Regions from separate parts of the Spongiactinospora sp. 9N601 genome, predicted to be linked through region 1. Evidence: riboswitches for the same ligand, from Rfam matches in the RefSeq annotation. Region 1 holds a riboswitch; each other region holds the start of a gene.
What was found. A riboswitch is a leader RNA that binds a small molecule or an ion and turns the genes downstream of it on or off. The one in region 1 is predicted to bind cobalamin.

Region 1 (5,018 bases):
GGGCACACTCGTGGGCGTTCTCATCGTCACGGTCACCTTCAACGGACTGTCCCTGCTGGGTGCCCAGTCCTACGTTCAGTTCCTCTTCCAGGGCGGGATCCTGGTGGCCGCCACGGCCTTGAGCAGTACCAGCCGTCGCATGCTGCTCGCCTCGGTACGGCGCTGATGGTTCGCCCCGCCCTAAAGAATCCGCCGTCGCCTTCCTCGACGCCCGCCTGGCCCGGGCATGAGCACCCGTTTGCATCCCACAGTTGTGAAAGGCACCACTATGAGCAGCATCGAAACCGAGAAGCGGATCAAGGTCAACGGAACGGAGCTCTTCGTTCGCGACACCGGAGAGGAGAATCTTCCCGTCGTCCTGGCTCTCCACTCGCTGTTCCTCGACGGCCGCATGTTCGAGGGCTTCAAGGACGCCGCCGCCGGCAAGTACCGGGTCATCCGCCCCGACTTCCGGGGCCAGGGTAAGAGCGCGGCGGCCGAGGGCGACCTCATCCATCTGGACACGGTCACCGCCGACGTCATCGCACTGGCCGAAGCCCTGAATCTGGAGCAGGTGCACCTGCTGGTGCAGTCCATGGGCGGCGACGTGGGCTTCCGGCTGGCGGTGGCCCGGCCCGCACTGGTCAAGTCGATGATCGTCCTCGGCTCGTCCGCCTGCTCCGAGCCCGCCGATCAACTGGTGGTCTTCCGGGAGTGGGTCGACAACGTCGGCCGGCAGGGGTTCGTCGGTGACGTGCTCCAGGAGACCATGGAGATCATGTTCGGTGTAACGACCCGTAACGACCCCGCCAGGCAGGACATCGTCAAGCGGTGGGAGTCACGGATCGCTGAGGTCCCGAAGACCCTGCGCCCCGCCATGGCGGGTGTCATCGAACGCGGCACCGCCGTTCATCTGCTTCCGCAGATCAGCGTCCCCGTCTTCATCGTCTCCGGCGAGGAGGACAAGCCGCGTCCGGTCCCGTGGCAGAACGAAATGGCCGAGCACCTGCCGAACGCCACCTTGTGGCGCCTTGAGAAGATCGGTCACAGCCCCATTCTGGAAGCGCCGGACGTCGTCCTGCCCCGCCTGCTCGACTTCCTCGGCCAGGTGGAGAAGTCCGATGGCAAGTGATCAGGATCACCCGTCTGAAGGGATCACCATGAGCAGGCCGGAGTTCTTCGCCACTCCCGGGTACGGCGAGACACAGCTCGCCAACATGCACTACTACCAGGCGGTTCGCATCGGCGACCGCGCACCCATCTGGACCGAGACCGGTGTTCCCGCCCTCGGCGCCCCGAAGATGCGCGTCGAGATCCGCGTCACCGCCATCATCGGGCGCGACGACTGACGTACACACCGCCTGAGCGGCCGGCCCCGCTCAAAGCCTCCGGTTGACATAGGCGATCCGCCAGCCGCTCGGTGTCGCGGTGAGCCCGGTGATGGACAGCGGAGCGAGGTCGATGCGGGCGGTGCTGAGCGGATCCGCCCCCAGGGCGTGGCCGAGCGCCGCTCTGATGGTGCCGGCGTCACAGATGGCGACCTGTTCCGGCTCCTCTCGTACGGAGTCGAGCCAGCCGGCCACCCGCGACGCGTGCACGGCCAGGGACTCGCCGCCGTGCGGAGCGGCGGCGGGGTCGGTGAGCCAGCTCATCAGCGCCTGCGGCTCCTCCTGCGCGACCTGGTCATAGGCAAGGCCGCGCCATCGGCCGTAGTCGGCCTCCCTGAGGGCGGCAGCGGGGAGCGCCTGCAGTCCCATGGCACGGGCGGTCTGCCGGGCGGCTTTGCCGGGCGCCGACCACACCAGGGAGGTCGTCGTGAAGCGCAGCGAGGCGGCCTTGGCCAGACCGGCCGCGTCCGCGTCCTCATCACCGGGGAAGCGGGCCGCCCGCATCCCCGGCGTCGTGGCGTGCCGGACGAAGAGCACCCCAGGGTTCAGCTCGGTGCCGCGGCGGCCGGAGCGGGCGCGATGGTACGCCTCGCCGCCCGGTCGCTCAGCCAGCCGAACAGCACGCCGAACGCCGTCCAGAAGACGAGCTGGGTGCCGATCGAGGCGAGCCGGAACTCCCACAGCAGCGTGGCCGGGAAGCCCTCGGGCACCTCGTCGACCGTGGGCAGCAACCACCATGCGGCCACCACCGGCACGAGGAACGCGACGAGCGCCGCCACCCGACGAGCCCACGGATCCCCGGTGACCCGGCGGGCGGTGACCACGGCGATCACGGTGGCCGCCAGGCCGACGAGGATCATCACCACATAGAGCAGGGTGCGGCTGTTGATGGTCGCCGGATCACCCACGGCGGGGGGATTTGCGGGATATTTCACGAACGGCACGAGGATGATCGCGGCGAACGCCGTCCCGGCCATGACCAGTGCGAGCCGTCCATCGGACGTCGGCCCGACCGGCCCGCCCCGACCAGCTCGCCCAGCTCGCCCGACTCGTCCGCGAAGACCCGCGAACACCAGCGCGAAGATGCCGCCCACGGCGAGCCCGTAGAGGCCGGTGGCCAGGAAGAGACCGGCCTTCTGCGCGGGCCTGCCGACCACGGCCTCCTCGCCGTGGCCGTGTTCGGCCTCCTCGGCGTGCTCAGGAACCGCGGCCCGCGCGGCGGCCTCCTCCAGGGCGATGGCGTCGTCCACCCGCGGTTCCCCGAATGCGAAGGCGAAGCCGCCCGTGACAAGTCCGGCCAGCAGCCCCACGAGCAGGCCCCTGACCAGCAAAGTGCGTACCACACTCGGCCCCTAGTGGCAGGGCACGCCGAGCAGGTGCCGCCCGTCGTGCATGAGTTCGTGCAGGAACGCGCCGGTCTGGGAGACCGCGCCGTTGTCCATCAGGACCAGGTACGCGACGAGCAGGAGCACAGGTACGGCCGCCAGCCAGGGGCGCAGCCGGGGAAAGGGAATGCTGGACGGGGTGGACAAGCCACTCATTTAGCGCCTCCTCAGGGTCACGCGTCCCATCTCACGAGGTCACGATCGTCAAGCGACCTGGCTCCCGGGATCTGCGTCCCGGATACAGTGGCGCGTCCGCACCGGCATCTCACCGGATTTCCCTTGAACAATCGTGAAGTCAACCGGAACGTATCCCGCCTCCCCGGTCGCGTCAACACGGATCAAGGAAGTGCATGCTGCTCGCCGTCGTGCATTTTCGCTATAACGCTCGGTCACCACCGGTTGGGGCACTTCTACGTGGGGTGCGAAAGGGCGCAACGACGGCTCCGCTGATCGTGTCGTTACCCTGGCCGCCGAGTTGAAGGGCCATTAGCCTGTGCGGTGATGAGTGTTGATGGGCTGCTTCCAGGCGATCCGCGACACATTGGGCGTTATGTGGTTAAGGGGCGGCTGGGCGCGGGCGGCCAGGGTGTCGTCTACCTGGCCGACGCGCCGGACGGCGCCCAGGTGGCCTTGAAGGTCATCAAGGCGGAGGTCGGCTCCGATGCCCGCCGTCTGTTCGAGCGGGAGTTCGCCGTTCTGCGGCGCGTCTCCAGCTTTTGCACTGCGCAGGTGCTCGATGCCGATGTGACGGCCGACCCCCCTTACATCGTCAGCGAGTATGTCGCCGGCCGTTCGCTTTATGCATTCGTCGCCGAAAACGGGCCTCTCGTGGGAGCCGATCTGGACCGTCTCGCGGTGGCGACGGCCACGGCCCTCATCGCGATCCACCGCGCGGGTATCGTCCATCGCGATTTCAAACCGCAGAACGTCCTGTTGGGGCATGACGGCCCACGCGTCATCGACTTCGGCATCGCCCGTGTCCTCAATGACGGTGCCGCCCTGGCCAGCGCGCTCGTGGGCACCCCCCGGTACATGGCCCCCGAGCAGATCAGGGGCGAGGCGTTCGGCCCCGCCGCCGACATCTTCGCCTGGGGGGCGACCATCGTCTACGCCGCCACCGGCCGCTCCCCGTTCGAGGCCGGCACGCTTCCGGCGGTTTTGCACCGTGTGCTGCACGAGCAGCCCGACCTCGGCTCTCTTCCCGATCATCTCCGCTCTCTGGTAGGACGCTGTCTTTCCAAGCAGGCCGCCGATCGTCCCACGGCGTCCGAACTCCCGCTGGCCATCATGGACCTGGGCGCCGGGCCCCGGACCGAGCCGGCGGCGGACGTACCGATGGCCCCGGCGGAGCGGGCGAGACCGCGCAGGAGATGGCGGCGGCGGGCGATGCTCGGGGGAGGCGCGATCGTCACGGCGGTCGCTCTGGCGGCGGGCGCGGTCTGGTGGGCGCGAGTGCCGGAGCGAACGACGAACACGAACGCCGCGACCGCCACCAAGCCGGCCACGGCCAACGAGCCCCCGGGATACTCCCTGGTAGCGCTGGGCGCGGCGCGCACGGCCTTCGAGGCGTGGTACAGCCTCGACCACACCGACTACGACGCAGGAGCGCGGCGTACGCTGACCCTCCTGTCCGGGGTGGCCGCGCAGGACTACTGGCATCTGATCGGCAATTCCAAGAGCGCGGTGGTGGCCGCGAAGGCGAAGCAGACCGCACGGGCGACCGCCGCGGGAATCTTGTGGGCGTCGCCGCAGCGGGTGTCGATCATCGTGATCGGTCTCAGCTACATCACCCAGAACGAAACCGTGGTGAAGTCGGAGGACCCGCTGCTGTTCGCGGAGATGGTCCCCTCCGGCGGAGGCTGGAAGATGGATTACGCGCGGAGCACCCCGTCCGGCACCACGGTCCCGGCCGGCGCCTGGCCGTCCACCGAGATCCGGACCATGGTCGCCGATGCCGCCGGCTGCCAGAGCGAGGCCTTCATCAACGGGCCCCGCCTGGAAGAGCGTCCCACCTTCTTCGGACGCTGCACGACTGGGCGGGCCGAGCAGTGGTGGCGGGAGTTGGCCGCGATCCCCGACGCGCAGGTGCCCGACTGGTGGAGCTGGCAGTACCGGGAGATCGGCACGGCCTTCGAACGGTTCAACGGCCCTGACTCCGCGACCCTCATCCACCTCGGAGACTCGGCCAAGGCCCCCGATCACAAGGTCGTGAGCTATCGGTTGCACCTGCGCCGGGTCGACGGGCGCTGGAAGCTGGAGGACGTGA
Region 2 (5,018 bases), on a different contig from region 1:
ACGCCTGGCCGGGTCGCGCAGCTTCTCCACGCGCAGGACCTCGGCGGCGCGGGCCAGCCCGGCCGCGAGCGGCGTGCGTCCGCCGGTGGGCAGTGAGCGCAGCCGGGCCGCGCCCGCCTCCACCGAGGAGGTCGGGGGCAGCGCGACCGTGGCTTCGGTGCCCCTGAAGGTGACCAGGCCGATCTTGTCGCGCCGCTGGTAGGCGTCGAGGAGGAGGCTGAGTACGGCGGTCTTGACGGCGGTCATCCGGCGGCGGGCGGCCATCGAGCCGCTGGCGTCCACGACGAACAGGACCAGGTTGCCCTCCCGGCCCTCGCGTACGACCTCGCGCAGGTCGTCGGCGCGTAGGACCAGGCCGGGGCCGGCGCGTCCGCGGTCGTGCTGGTGGGGGGCGGCGGCCAGTACGGTGGCCGCGATGTGCAGGTCGTGGACCTGGGTGCCGCGCGGGCGGCGGGAACCGGTGCCGCGGCCGTGCGCGGACCTTGATCGTGAACGGCGTCCGGCCGCGCCGGCGCCGACGCCGGGGGCGGCCAGCAACGGCACCCGGTACGGCGCGGCCACCTCGGCCACCTGCTCCTGCGCCCTCGCCTCCGGAGAGTCCGCCCCCGCGTCCGGCTCCCCAGAGTCCACCTCCCCGGCCTCCGCTTCGCCGGAACCCGGCCTTGCGGGCTCTGGGTAATGGGAACCTGTCGCCCCGGAATCCCCGCGCCCATTCTTCTGTTCCTGGGAATCCCGGCGTCCGTCCTCCTGCTCTTGGGAATCCCCGCGCCCGTTCTCCTGGCCCGGTCCTGCATCCTGCGGCCGGTCCGGGTCCTGGCCACCTTCGGGGCCGCCGCCCGGCGGGTCGTCCTCTGGGCCCTCGTCGCCCTCGTCCCTGGACGTACGGTCCAGCAGTTCGTCCAGCAGGGCCTCGTCCAATCCCGGCGCGTCGAACGGGTCACGCCGCCGCCGGTGCGGCAGCGACAGCCGGGCCGCCGCGCGTACGTCCTCGACGGTCACCGCGTCCCGCCCCCGCCATGCCGCGTGCGCGACCGCCGCGTTCGCCGTCACCAGGTCGGCCCGCAGGCCGTCCACCTCGAAGCCCGCGCACACCTCGGCGATCTGCCGCAGCCGGGCGTCCGGCAGCCGTACTCCGGTAAGCCTGTCCCGGGCCGCGGCGATCCGCTCCGCCAGCGCCGACTCCTCCGCCGCCCAGCGGGCCGCGAACGCGTGCGGGTCGGCGTCGAAGGCGAGCCTGCGGCGTACCACCTCGGCCCGTTCGCCGGGGTCGCGCGAGGCCCTGACCTCGACGGTCAGCCCGAACCGGTCCAGGAGCTGCGGGCGCAGCTCGCCCTCCTCCGGGTTCATGGTGCCGACCAGCAGGAACCGGGCCGCGTGCCGTACCGACACCGACTCGCGTTCGACGTAGCAGGTGCCGAGCGCCGCCGCGTCCAGCAGCAGGTCAACGAGGTGATCGTGGAGCAGGTTCACCTCGTCCACGTACAGGACGCCCCGGTGCGCCGCCGCCAGCAGGCCCGGCTCGAACGCCTTGACCCCCTCGGTCAGCGCCCGCTCGACGTCCAGCGAACCGGCCAGGCGGTCCTCCGACGCGCCGACCGGCAGTTCCACCAGGGCGGCCGGGCGGCGGACGCCCTCCGCTGCGGGATCGTGCGGGCCGTCCGGGCAGTCGGGGTCGGGCGCGGCCGGGTCGCAGGCGAACCGGCAGCCGGGCACCACCACGACGGCCGGGAGCTGGGCGGCGAGGGCGCGTACGATCGTGGACTTGGCGGTGCCCTTCTCGCCGCGCACGAGCACGCCGCCGACGCGGGGGGAGACCGCGTTGAGCACCAGCGCCAGCTTCAGGTCGTCGAGCCCGACCACGGCGCTGAACGGATAGGCGACCATCAGGTCGGGGAGCTTGTGGGCGTGGTCACTGCGCGCATGTTCGGCCTCCTTGGGATGACGCGTCCCGCTGACGAGGTCACGGCCACCAAGCGACCTGGCTCCCGGGATCGTTCGACGTCCCGGATACAGTGGCGCGTCCGCACCGGCATCTCACCGGATTTCCCTTGGACGACCGTGAAATCTACCGGAACGTATCCTTTCCTCCCGTTCGCGTCAATACACGACACACCCCCGACGCCCCCCACCCCCGCCTCCGGCCGGGCCGCGCTGTCGCGCGCTCACTGGCCTTCGCTTCGCTCAGTCGTGTTCTCTATGTCGGGCTTCGCCCGACGTAGCCCCCTCCGGGGCGATGCCCCCGCCTTCGGCGGGGCCGCGCTGTCGCGCGCTCAATCGCCTTCGCTTCGCTCAGCCGTGTTCTCTATGTCGGGCTTCGCCCGACGTACGGCAAGCCGTCTCTCGCCGCCCCGCCGTGCTCGGTAACGCCCTGTGCCCGGCCCTTCGCGTGCGCCCTGCCTACTCGCCGTACCAGGCACCGGCTAAACGGCCTTCTTCCAAACCCCCCCACCGTTGGCCGCTTCCCGCCGTAACAATCGCCCCTCCCGGGCCGATTCCCCGCCTTCGGCGGGGCCGCGCTGTCGCGCGCTCAATGGCCTTCGCTTCGCTCAGTCGTGTTCTTGATGTCGGGCTTCGCCCGACGCTTGCGCCACCGGCATGTTCGTATCCCGCTCTCTACTGGGAATCCTCACTTCCAACGGCCCCGTGACCTTCGCTGCACCCACACTGTGTACGGCGTACGGTCAGCGCCCAAAGCGAAGGATGGTGACGGGCACGCCGGTCAGACATGCACAGCCTGTGGACAACGCTGCGCACCCCGCATCTCTCCTAATAGCGGCGGGATGTCCACCTTGAGATGAAGGACAGCGGCAGACATCACGCTTGAGCAGCTTGTGGCACCTATTCAGTACACCCCGCAAGATCCTCCATTGCCCGGACATCACTGAAGGTGCAGGCCATACTTGTACGCGGTGCCCTCAGGGGAGGACAGCCGCTTGTTGGGCAGAGATCTAGAGTTCCAGCATGACGGACTTTGTTCAGGTGTCGACGACCACAGCCGGCCGGGACGCCGCCTTGGCCCTCCTCCGTTCAGCGGTCGAGTCGAAGCTTGCCGCCTCGGGTCAGGTATTCGGCCCGGCGATTTCGGTGTTCTGGCATCAAGGCGAGCTCGGTGAGGCCGAGGAATGGCAAGTCGTGCTCAAGTCGACCCGGGAAAGCTATCCGGCGCTCGAAGCTCACCTCGTGGAGCGCCATCCATGGGACAACCCGGAAGTCACGTTCACATCGATCGACGGCGGATCGACCACCTACCTGGAGTGGCTACGTCGAACGACCGTATAGCCGGGCTTTTCCGCAATTTAGACGTTCGCCGTAGCGATCCAGTCGGCGTTTGGGGGGGGTATCACCGCAGCTCAAGCAGCATGACGTCGTGACGATCCGCGCCCGCCGATGGCCGCGTCGCGCCTACCCGGCGGTATCCCCATGATCGGTAAGCCGCCGTCGCTGCGACCGCCGCTGGGTGAACGTTGAGGATCACGCGCTCAGCGCCTGTTCCATCGAGCAGCGCGCCGTGAAGCAGACGTGCGACCCCGCGCCTGCGCCACTGTGGGCGTACGGCGAGTTCCATCAACCCGAAGGTGCGGTGCCCGTCTTCGCGTCGCATGCCCTCTGACGCCGGAGGCGTGACGTCGTCCCACCACCGGGTATTGGTATCGAGCAGATATCCGTAGGCGATTCCGACCGGTTCGCCTCCATCGGTGCGGGCCAGCGCCCCGCTGAAGGTCGATTTGCGGATCTGTGCGCGGAAACGGCGGAAGCCGGCCTCGATATCGCTCGCCGTCTCGTTGTACGGCGGCTCGGCGAATGCCTCGGCGTATACCGAGCGGAAGTCATTTTCGGCTTGTCCGGCTGCCATGCCGTTCAAGCGATCGACCGAGAGACCTTCATCCCGCCCCACGCGGCCCCCTCTGTATGGCGTGGCGAACGCGTTCCCGGCACTCGGCCGCCATCAGGCTGTCGAAACGGGCAGCGGCCTTGTCGAATTCCCGCATTTTGGTCACCAGGCGGGGAGAGGCGATCTGGGCACATGCATCGAGGGCGGTGTCCATCTCCTTACATGCTTCTTCCAGCTCTCCCGCGTCAAGCAGTACACGGGCGAGTTTCACCCGATACTTGGCGCTGTTGCGCGGTAGATCACCGCCGATACCGCGTACGGCGGCGCGCAGGAACGGCACCGCTCGCATCGGCCGGCCTGCCCGGAGGTACATGTCGGCCGTAGCGAGATCGATCTCGAACGGGCCGATGAACCGTGCCCAACGGGGCACGTCTGGATCATTGTCGACGCGGGCGTGGTGAGCCATCGCACGATTCAGCGCGCGACGCGCTTTGGCCAGGTCGCCCGTGTGCGTAGCGGTATTGGCGTCGCGAAGCGCGACCACTACGTGAACGGCCGGGACTGCCCCGGCCCGCTGGGCGAGGCGGTAGGCGTGTTCAACGGCGCACTGCGCCTCCCAAGCGCGGCCATCCTTGACGGCGAGCAGGACAAGCGTCTCCAGGGCGGAGATCTGCAACAGGGGGTCATCGATGAGCTGCGCCCCCGAAAACGCCTCCATGCACCTGGCCCGGCCCGCGGCGACCTGGCAGCCGTCGTAGTAGTACCAGGCTTGGTCACCGTGCAGTTCGGCGAGCATCGCCTGAAGGTGACGGCCGATGGGTGCGGTGTAGCGGGCGCTCTCAAGGGCCTGTGTGATTTCGACCTCGATCCGAGTCGCCTGGGTCATGGCGGGCACGCTGCCGGTGGAATGGTCCGTCCCGTACAGGCCGTCGAGCCGCATGCGCAGGTGGTCGATGTCGGTGACGCCGATGCGTGGCCCTGGCCTTGTGGGGAGAAGCCCAGCGGCGGCGAGAACGCCCGTGCCGGCGACGAATGTCCTCCGCTTCACCTCTTCAGCATCGCTGATCGGCAGGTCGATCGTCACGCGGTGGGCGGGAACCTCGAACCCCATTTCTGCTAAAGGTAGCCCGAAAAGAACTTCCAGGACTATCTGCTGGCTCGGGTGGGGTAGCGGCGGTGGCGTCTC
Region 3 (5,018 bases), on a different contig from region 1:
CGAGCACGGCGGCGGGCCTGCCCGCGCCCTCGGTGACGAGTTCGAGCAGCCGGAACAGGGCGGTCGGCGCGTTGCCGATGGCCACCACCGAACCGGGCAGGCGGTCCCGCCACAGTTCGAGGGCGGCGGCGCTGCGGGTGGTGCCCAGCTTGTCGGCGAGCGCGGGCACGGCGGGGTCGGCGAGGGTGCAGACCACGTCGTTGGCGGCGGGGAGCCTGCTCCTGGTCACGCCGGAGGCGACCATCCGCGCGTCGCACAGCACGGGCGCGCCCTGCTGTAGTGCCTTGCGGGCCTTCGTCACCACGTGGGGGGACCAGGCCAGGTCGGTGACCAGGTCGGTCATCCCGCAGGCGTGGATCATCCGTACCGCCACCTGGGCGATCTCGGGCGGGACGCCGGTGAGGTCGGTCTCGGCGCGGATGGTCGCGAACGAACGCCGGTAGATCTCGGCTCCGTCGCGCAGGTAGTCGGTCACGGGGTCCTCTCGTGGTAGCCGGCCGGGGTGGCGGTCATCTGGACGACCCGGCCGCGGGGGAGTCCGCACCGGCGTTCACAGCCGGACCAGTGGACGGGGGCAGGGGCGGGGGCGGCCAGCGTACCGACCCAGCGGCGGGCGTCCTCCCGCACGTCGGCCAGCGCCTTCGCGCACCCGGGCCTGCCGGTGCAGGCGCTCACGCCGTTCCACGGTGAGGCGGGGTCGGTGACCAGGCCGGCCCGGTTGAGTTCTTGTTCGACCTGGCCGGCCTCGGCGGGGTCCAGGTCGAGCAGCACAATGGTCCGCCAGGGCGTGAGGCGTACCGTACCGGTGATCACCCGCGCCTGGGCGGCCGTCAGCCGTCCCAGCGGTACGACCGCCGACAGCGCCACCCGTCCGTCACGTTGGATGATCCGTCCGGCCCGGAGTTCCCGGCCCTCCGGTGCGGCCGGCGAGTCCCCCGCCGTGCCGCCGAGGTGGCGGGCGATGCGGGCCGGGCCGTCGGGGAGTTCGGCGATGCGCCAGGAGTCGGTGCGTTCGGCCAGGAACGCGCGGGCGGCGGCGATCATGAGGCCGGGCGCTTCCTCCATGGTGGCGGTGAGCCCCGCGTCCATGCCCGCCAGCAGCAACCGCCCGTTCCAGGCGATGTCCGCGCCGAGGTTCAGGACGTCTCCGGTGCCGTCGTCCACCGCGAACAGGAAGCGGCCCGGCAGGGACGCCAGTTCCGGCACCGCGCACAGCTCCCGATCAAGGGCCGCCACCACGGGCTGGGTGTCCAGCCCGGTCCGACGGCCGCCGAGCGGGGAGGCCACGATGTTGCGCACCCGTTCGTGGGCCGCCGACGGCAGCAGGCCGGCGGCGGCGATCTTTTCGGCGAAGGCGGCGGGGGAGCGCAGCCCGCGTACCTGGACGTTGGCCCGGGAGGTCAGCTCGATCACCCCCGCGCCCAGCTCCGCCGCGCCGTCCGCCAGCTCGCTGAGCTGGGCGGACGTGATGGCACCGCCGGGCAGGCGCACCCGGGCGAGCGGCCCGTCGGCCGCCTCGTGCACCTGGAGCGCCCCCGGACACGCATCCGGCCGCATGCGGCCAGAAAAGTCGGCTTTGGACACGATCTGGATGGTAACGCCACTTCTGTCGTAGGCTTCCGGTAGGCGATGGCAATGGGAGGAAGCCGGTGTGAAACCGGCGCGGTCCCGCCACTGTGACCGGGGAGCGACCCCCAACCGCAAGGCCACTGCCCGGCGACGGGTGGGAAGGCCGGGGTGAGCGCTGATCCGGGAGCCAGGAGACTCCTGCCGTCGCGACACCCGCTACCGGGGCGAGGACCCCGAGGGAGGACCGTGCTGTGCCTGGCGACAGCCGTACCGTTCTGCTGCTCTCGACCTCTGACACCGACCTGCTCAGCGCCCGCGCCGGTGGCGCGGCCTACCGGCTGGGCAACCCGGCCAGGCTGACCCCGGACGACCTGCCCGCGCTGCTGGAGGGCACCGACCTCGTCGTGGTCCGCCTGCTCGGCGGGCGGCGGGCCTGGGAGGAAGGGCTGGATGCCCTGCTCGCCGGGCCGCGCCCGGTCGTCGTACTCGGCGGCGAGCAGGCCCCCGACGCCGAACTCATGGAACTCTCCACCGTCAGCGGCGGCGTCTGCGCCGAGGCGCACGCCTACCTGGCCCACGGCGGCCCGGCCAACCTGGCCGAACTGCACGCCTTCCTGTCTGACACCGTGCTGCTGACCGGCCACGGATTCGCCCCGCCCGCCCCCGCTCCCACCTGGGGCCTTTTGGAGCGCGTTGCCCGGTCCAAGAGCGGCCCCGTGATCGGCGTCCTGTACTACCGCGCCCACCACATGGCCGGGAACACCGGATTCGTCGAGGCCCTGGCCACCGCCATCGAGGACGCCGGCGGCCAGGCCATGCCGATCTTCTGCTCCTCGCTGCGCACCGCCGAGCCCGAACTGATCGACACCTTGCGCGCCGCCGACGCGCTCGTGGTCACCGTCCTGGCGGCGGGCGGCTCCCGCCCGGCCACGGCGGGCGCGGGCGGCGACGACGAGGCATGGGACGTCGGTGCGCTGGCCGCCCTGGACGTACCGATCCTGCAAGGGCTCTGCCTGACCTCCACCCGCCGGGCCTGGGAGGACAACGACGACGGCCTGTCCCCGCTGGACGCGGCCTCGCAGGTGGCGATCCCGGAGTTCGACGGCCGGATCATCACCGTGCCCTTCTCGTTCAAGGAGATCGACCGGGACGGCCTGACCGTCTACGTCGCCGACCCCGAGCGGGCCGCGCGGGTGGCGGGCATCGCCGTACGGCACGGCCTGCTCCGGCACACCCCGCCCGCCGGGCGGCGGATCGTGGTGATGCTGTCCGCCTACCCCACCAAGCACTCCCGGATCGGCAACGCGGTCGGCCTGGACACCCCCAGGAGCACCGTGCGGCTGCTCGCCAGGATGGCCGAAGCGGGCTACGACCTGGGCGAAGGCTTCCCCGGCGTGGCCGAGCAGGACGGCGACGCGCTGATCCACGCGCTGATCGCGGCCGGTGGCCAGGACCCCGACTGGCTCACCGAGGAACACCTGGCGGGCAACCCGGTCCGCATCCCCGCCGCCGTCTACGAGACCTGGTACCGCACCCTGCCCGGCGACCTGCGGGAGGCCATCGAGCGGCACTGGGGACCGCCGCCCGGCGAGCTGTTCGTCCACGAAGGGGACATCGTGCTCGCCGCGCTGCGCGCCGGGAACGTGGTGGTGATGGTCCAGCCGCCGCGCGGGTTCGGGGAGAACCCGATCGCCATCTACCACGACCCCGACCTGCCGCCCAGCCACCACTACCTGGCCGCGTACCGGTGGCTGTCGGCGGAGTTCGGCGCGCACGCGATGGTGCATGTGGGCAAGCACGGCAACCTGGAGTGGCTGCCGGGCAAGGCCGCCGGCATGTCGGCCGCCTGCGGCACCGACGCCGCGATCGGCGATCTGCCGCTGGTCTACCCGTTCCTGGTGAACGACCCGGGGGAGGGCACCCAGGCCAAGCGGCGGGCGCACGCCGTACTGGTGGACCACCTGGTGCCGCCGATGGCCCGCGCCGACACCTACGGCGACATCGCCCGGCTGGAGCAACTGCTGGACGAGCACGCCACGATCGCCGCGATGGACCCCGCCAAACTGCCCGCCATCCGCGCGCAGATCTGGACGCTGATCCAGGCCGCCCGGCTCGACCACGACCTCGGGCTGGACGACCGGCCGCACGACAGCGAGTTCGACGACTTCATCCTGCACGTGGACGGCTGGCTGTGCGAGGTCAAGGACGCGCAGATCCGTGACGGCCTGCACGTGCTCGGCGAGGCCCCGGCCGGGGAGCAGCGGATCGATCTGGTGCTGGCCATGCTGCGGGCCCGGCAGATGTGGTCCGGCCGGGAGAGCCTGCCCGGCCTGCGCGAGGCGCTGGGCCTGGCCGAGGACGGTACGGCCGGGCTGGCCGCCGTGGACGACGCCGAGGCGACCGCGCGCGCCCTGGTCAGCGGCATGGACGAACGCGGCTGGCGGCCGGAGGCGGCGGCCGAGGTCGCCGCCGGACTTCCCGCCGAGGTGATGCGCGTGCTGGCCTTCGCCGCGACCGAGGTCGTACCCCGCCTGGCCCGCACCACCGACGAGATCGGCAACCTGCTGCACGCGCTCGACGGTGGTTACGTCCCGGCCGGGCCGAGCGGTTCGCCGCTGCGCGGCCTGGTCAACGTGCTGCCGACCGGCCGCAACTTCTACTCCGTCGATCCCCGCGCGGTGCCCAGCCGGCTGGCCTGGGAGACCGGGCAGGCCATGGCGGACTCGCTGCTCGCCCGCTACCGCGCCGACACCGGCGAGTGGCCGCGTTCGGTGGGCCTTTCGGTGTGGGGGACCAGCGCGATGCGCACGGCGGGCGACGATGTGGCGGAGGTGCTGGCGCTGCTCGGCGTACGCCCGGAATGGGATGAGGCGTCCCGCCGGGTGACCGGGCTCGCGCCGATCCCGCTCGCCGAGCTGGGCCGTCCTCGTATCGATGTGACGGTACGGATCAGCGGGTTCTTCCGGGACGCGTTTCCGCATGTGGTGGCCATGCTGGACGACGCGGTACGGCTGGTCGCTTCTCTGGAAGAAACGGATGGGGAGAATTTCGTGCGGGCGCATGTCCGGGCGAGTGGCGGGGACGAGCGCCAGGCGACCATGCGGATCTTCGGGTCCGCCCCGGGGGCGTACGGGGCCGGGCTGCTGCCGCTGATCGACAGCCGCAACTGGCGGGACGACGCCGACCTCGCGGAGGTGTACGCGGTGTGGGGCGGTTACGCGTACGGGCGTGACCTGGAGGGCGTCGCGGCCCGGCCGCAGATGGAGGACGCCTACCGCAGGATCGCAGTGGCCGCCAAGAACGTGGACACGCGTGAGCACGACATCGCCGACTCCGACGACTACTTCCAGTACCACGGCGGGATGGTCGCCACGGTACGGGCGCTGACCGGTAAGTCGCCGGCCGCGTACGTCGGTGACAGCACCCGCCCCGATGCGGTTCGCACCCGC
Region 4 (5,018 bases), on a different contig from region 1:
CTTCCCGGCGCGGCGTCCGGAGCCCACCCCGGCTCGGTGCGCCCCGTGGTGCTGGCCACCATCGACGTCGGCCTCAACCCCCGCATGGTCGCCTTCGCCCCCGGCTGGCGCCAGGCCTATGTCACCAACGCCGGTTCCAACACCGTCTCGATCATCGACGTACGCCGCCGCACCGAGATCGACACCATCCCGGTCGGCACCTTCCCCTACGGTGTCGGCTTCGTCCGCAAGGGCGCGTTCGCCTACATCGCCAACCGCGACTCCGACGACGTGTCCGTGATCGACACCGCGCGCCGCGAGGTCATCAAGACCATCCCGGTCGGCGACGCCCCCCGCGGGGTGGCGATCGCCCCCAACGGCCGCTTCGCCTACGTCAGCAGTACCGGCTCCGGGGCGATCACCGTCATCGACACGGCCACCCACACCGTCACCGCCACCATCGCCGTCGGGCTGTCCCCGAGAGGCATCGCCTTCACCCCCAGCGGACGTGCGGCGTACGTCGCCAACTCCGACTCCGACACCGTCTCAGTCATCGACACCGCCGCCCACACCGTCACCGCGACCATCGCCGTCGGCGATGAACCCCGCGGGGTCCTGGTCACCCCGGACAGCCGTACCGTCTACGTCAGCAACACCCTCGGCGGCACCGTCTCGGTCATCAACGCCCGCCGCAACACCGTCACCGCGACCATCACCGTGGGCACCAACCCACGCGGCCTGGCCCTGCACACCGGCAACCGCATCGCCTATGTCGCCAACTCCGGCTCCGACACCGTGAACATCTTCGACACCCGCACCAACACCGTGCTGGGGGAGGTCGCCGTCGGCGACGACCCGCGCTACACCGCCTCCGGCCCCGGCGGCAGGTTCCTGTACCTCACCAACACCGGCTCCCACAGCGTCTCGGTGCTCACCCTGGCCCACTGACCCGGCCCACAGCCCGCGCGGGACCACACCTCCCGCGCGGGGGGCCGCGGGCTGGAACAGTTCGACCAGGTTGCCGGCGGGGCCGGTCACCACATCGCTGCGCAGCGGCGGGCCCGCCTGCCGTAGCCGGGTGATCATCGACGATCGGATGGATGCGGTTACGGCCGGCGACGGCGGGCGTGGCGCGGGCACCGGAGCCGGCGGGCCCGGACAGCGGCAGCCGCACGGGAGGCGTACGTTGAGCTAGGGACCTTGGTCCCTACCCCCGCCTCCGCCCGCGAAGGGGCGAAGGGAGGGTCGAGGCATGGACACCGTCGCGACGAGCGATCCCACGGGCCGCCTGCCGATGATCATACTGCGCACGCGGCGCACCGGGCCATGCCGCGGGATCGGATGCCGCCGCCACGGGCACGACAATCCGCACGTACGCGGGTACTAGAAGGGGGGGACCACCACCACGCCGTTGGACATGGCGATGCTCAACGACATCGACTGCGGGCCCGCGACCACGGCGAGGACCCGGCCTGGGTCCGGGACCTGGACCTGGCCCGCGTTGAAAGGGGGATGACCATGGATGAGACGCTGACCGCCGGGCAGGTGATGAGCCGGGCCCTGGTGATCGTCCGGCCGGAGGAGTCCCCGCTGATGGCCTGGGAACTGATGCGCCGGGCGGGCATCCACCACCTGCCGGTGGTGAACGAGCACGGCCTGCTGCTGGGCATCCTCACCAAGGAGGACCTGGCGGCGTCCTGGACGGGCGGGCCGGAGGCGCAGTCCCGCACACCGCTGCGCCGGTTGCTGACCGGGCGGCGCATCCCCCACGTCCGCCAGGACGCGTCCCTGCCGCACGTCGCGACGGTGATGCGGGACGCGGGCTGCGACGCCGTACCGGTCATGGCGGCGGGCGGAGCCTTCATCGGCATGATCACGACCGTCGATGTCCTGGACGCCGTGGCCGGGCGAACACGACCGGCGGAGGACGCGGCGGAGATGGTCACGGGCATGTTCCGGCTGGAGCCGGTACTGCCCGTGGCCGCAAGGGCCTGACCGGAGGCGGGCTCCGGGGCCGAACTCGGGGCCCCTGGGCGGCGGTGCGGGTCGTCACGGTACGGTACTGCTCGGCGAACTGTTGCGAGGTGCCTCGCGATCGCGAGGAGAATCGGGAAGCCGGTGTGATTCCGGCACGGGCCCGCCGCGGTGACCGGGAAGTCGCCGCCCAGGTGCGAAGCACGGCCACTGGCCCGTAAGGGCCGGGAAGGCGGGCGGTCAGGCGTTGATCCGGGAGTCCGAAGACCGGCCTCGCGCCCACCGCCCCCTCTGATGGGGGCCATGCAGCGGGAGCCTGCCCATGAACAGCCATCTGTACGACGTCATCCACCGCCGCCGCGACGTGCGCGGCCAGTTCACCGGCGCGCCCGTGCCGCAGGAGGTGCTGCACCGCGTGCTGACGGCGGCGCACGCCGCCCCCAGCGTCGGACTGTCCCAGCCGTGGGACTTCATCGTGGTACGCGACACCGCGATCCGCGCCGCCTTCCACGAACATGTCCAGCACGAACGGGCCGCCTACGCCGCCACCCTCGACGCCGAGGCCGCCCGGCGGTTCGCCCACATCAAGATCGACGGGGTGCGCGAGTCGACGCTGTCCATCGTGGTCACCTATGACCAGGGCAGAGGCGGCCCCGCCGTGCTGGGCCGCCATGCCATCGCCGACGCCGGCCTGTACTCGGTGTGCCTGGCCATCCAGAACCTCTGGCTGGCCGCCACCGCCGAAGGGCTCGGTGTGGGGTGGGTGTCGTTCTATCGCGAGCCCTTCGTGCGGGACCTGCTCGGCATCCCCGCCGAGGTCCGCCCGGTCGCCTGGCTGTGCCTCGGCCCCGTCACCCACCTCGAAGGCGACCCCGACCTGGAACGACACGGCTGGCGCCACCGCCGCCCACTTCAGGCCGCCGTCCATCACGACCGCTGGGGAGCTCAGTAGGAATCGTCCGTCATCCACTCACCGGGCATTTCCGTACGGATCCGGGCGAGTGCGTCAGCGGTCCGGGCGCGGACCCAGATCCAGGTCCGGGCGTCGTCGCGGTGAGGTCTTCGAGTTCGGTGACGGCTCGGTCGGTCGCCGTTTCGGCGGCGATCTCGGCGGCCAGGCGCCGCGCCTGGCGCTGGTAGGACGGGTCGTGCAGGACCCGGCCGACCGCGCGGGCGATGGTGCCGGGTGAGGCGCTCCTGCGTAGGGTGATCCCTGCTCCGGCGAGGGCGACGCGCAGGGCCACCTCGCCCTGGTCGCGCCCGAGCGGTACGCACACCATGGGCACACCCGCCGCCAGGGACTTGACGGCCGTCCCGTGGCCGGCGTGCGTGATCGTCACAGCGGCGTGGCGGAGCACGGCGTTGTGCGGGGCGACCGAGGTGACCAGGACGTTGCCGGGCGCGTGGACCGTTGCCTGGTCCACTGCCGGGCCGGTGGTCAGCAGCCCGCGTACCGGCAGCCGGCCGAGGGCGCCGGCGATGCGCTGGAGCAGCTCGCGCTGGTTCATGAACGTCGAACTCAGGCTGACCAGCACCAGTGGGGTCTCCCCCTCGGGCAGTCGCAGTTCCCCGACCCACGCGGGGTCGTCGAGCCGCGGCCCGACGTGGCGGACGTAGGGCGGGAACCGCCGGCCAGGGTAGTCCAGCGCCCGCGGCGACAGTACGAGGAACCGGTCGACGCGGCCGAACGCGTCGATGACCGAATCGACGGGCGGGAGACCGTTGGCGGCACGGGCGGCGTTGAGCGCGGGCAGTCCCTTGGCCCACGGCTTGGTGATCATCTCTGTCAGGAGCCGATCGCGCAGCCGCCCCAGGACACCGGTGGCGGGCCTGAGCCCGGGACCGAACGGCGGCGCGCCCGGGGCGGGGAAGGGGTAAAGGGTCGTCCCCAGCGCGGCCACCGGGATTCCGGCCGCTTCGCCCGCCGTGATCGCACCGAGCAGCGAGAAGTCGGTGACCAGTACGTCAGCCGGATGCGCGCGCAGCTCGGCCAGGGTGTCGCGGGCGAAGTCCGCCGCGGGGCCGCAGACCAAACGGTCACGGAGCCGGGCGAATGCGCCCATCGGCGTGCGGGCCTCGAAGTCCTTGAGGAGGTCGCCGGCCGGGTCGGTGGTGTCGCCCTGGGGCGCCGTCGTCCAGGTGATCGGCTCCGCGCCGGTGGCGGCCACCTCGTCGTGCAGCGACCTGTCGCCCAGCACCCGGACGCCGTGGCCGCGCTCGCGCAGCGCGCGGGCGACCGAGAGGGTGGGCGGCACGGCTCCGCCGCCGGCCCAGGTGGCGAACAGGAAGTTCTTACGCATAGTTTCTCTTTCGGGGGTCGATCGACGTCAGCAGGTCGCACATGGCGCGTTCGGCGTCCTCGCGAGACAGGCCGAGGTCGTGCCGCCACAGTTTCCACAGGTAGATGTCGGTGGCGGCGTGGTGCAGGTTCAGCGCGTGCTCGCGGTCGGGACCCGGGGCCGGGAGGCGGTCGGCGAAGACCTGTTCCAGCCAGGCCCGATGCTGGGCGCGGGCATGGGCGGCCGCCCGGCCCGCCACCGGGACGCGGTCCATCTGCGCGGTCCACAGGACGTTGGCGGCGCCGTGCCGCTCGTAGTCGGCGAAGAGCACGGTCACGATCGCCGCCACGTCGCCGGTGGGCGCCTGGCGGGCGACCGCCGTCTGCGAGGCCACCCACTCGGCGACGGCGTCGGCCAGCCCGTCCTTGCCTCCGAAGTGGTTGACGATCGTCTGTACCGACACCCCCGCCTCATCGGCGATGTGCTGCAACGTGACGTCGTCGAACCACTGGCGCATCCACAGCGTGGCCGCCGCCTCCAGCACACGCGTACGCGTGACTTCCATGGCCGCCGAACGGGCGCTCATGCGGTACGGCCGCCTGGTCCCACTTTCCATAGAGTCATCACTACATTCAATTGGGTTGGAAGTCAAGTGAAAGTCTGCGACCTCACACCGGCGCTTTGGACGCCAGCCTCGGCGCCACTGCTGGAAGTCCGAGGACCCGGTGAGGTCCGCGAAGTCCCGGAAGGCCGGGGCGCGAGTCAGCACCTGATCGACGACGGCGT

Region 2: linked by a shared signal. The riboswitch ahead of ACH34R_RS11855 (putative cobaltochelatase) and the one ahead of ACH34R_RS17275 (CbtB-domain containing protein) in region 1 are both predicted to bind cobalamin.
Region 3: linked by a shared signal. The riboswitch ahead of cobN (cobaltochelatase subunit CobN) and the one ahead of ACH34R_RS17275 (CbtB-domain containing protein) in region 1 are both predicted to bind cobalamin.
Region 4: linked by a shared signal. The riboswitch ahead of bluB (5,6-dimethylbenzimidazole synthase) and the one ahead of ACH34R_RS17275 (CbtB-domain containing protein) in region 1 are both predicted to bind cobalamin.

Annotation. Positions count from the first base shown of each region.
Region 1 covers NZ_JBIRBB010000006.1:481,731-486,748, reverse strand. The annotation lists gene ACH34R_RS17300 (ABC transporter permease) at 1-166, shown strand, start outside; gene ACH34R_RS17295 (alpha/beta fold hydrolase) at 269-1,111, shown strand; gene ACH34R_RS17290 (hypothetical protein) at 1,140-1,328, shown strand; gene ACH34R_RS17285 (histidine phosphatase family protein) at 1,359-1,904, opposite strand; gene ACH34R_RS17280 (CbtA family protein) at 1,913-2,710, opposite strand; gene ACH34R_RS17275 (CbtB-domain containing protein) at 2,720-2,908, opposite strand; cobalamin riboswitch at 2,942-3,071, opposite strand; gene ACH34R_RS17270 (serine/threonine-protein kinase) at 3,305-5,018, shown strand, end outside.
Region 2 covers NZ_JBIRBB010000004.1:444,647-449,664, forward strand. The annotation lists gene ACH34R_RS11855 (putative cobaltochelatase) at 1-1,884, opposite strand, end outside; cobalamin riboswitch at 1,955-2,088, opposite strand; gene cutA (divalent-cation tolerance protein CutA) at 2,962-3,279, shown strand; gene ACH34R_RS11865 (GNAT family N-acetyltransferase) at 3,341-3,895, opposite strand; gene ACH34R_RS11870 (hypothetical protein) at 3,882-4,943, opposite strand.
Region 3 covers NZ_JBIRBB010000004.1:437,139-442,156, forward strand. The annotation lists gene ACH34R_RS11830 (precorrin-8X methylmutase) at 1-475, opposite strand, end outside; gene ACH34R_RS11835 (precorrin-3B synthase) at 472-1,584, opposite strand; cobalamin riboswitch at 1,597-1,786, shown strand; gene cobN (cobaltochelatase subunit CobN) at 1,821-5,018, shown strand, end outside.
Region 4 covers NZ_JBIRBB010000008.1:307,288-312,305, forward strand. The annotation lists gene ACH34R_RS21365 (beta-propeller fold lactonase family protein) at 1-927, shown strand, start outside; gene ACH34R_RS21370 (HPP family protein) at 1,498-1,974, shown strand; cobalamin riboswitch at 2,045-2,244, shown strand; gene bluB (5,6-dimethylbenzimidazole synthase) at 2,276-2,905, shown strand; gene ACH34R_RS21380 (glycosyltransferase) at 2,916-4,253, opposite strand; gene ACH34R_RS21385 (TetR family transcriptional regulator) at 4,246-5,018, opposite strand, start outside.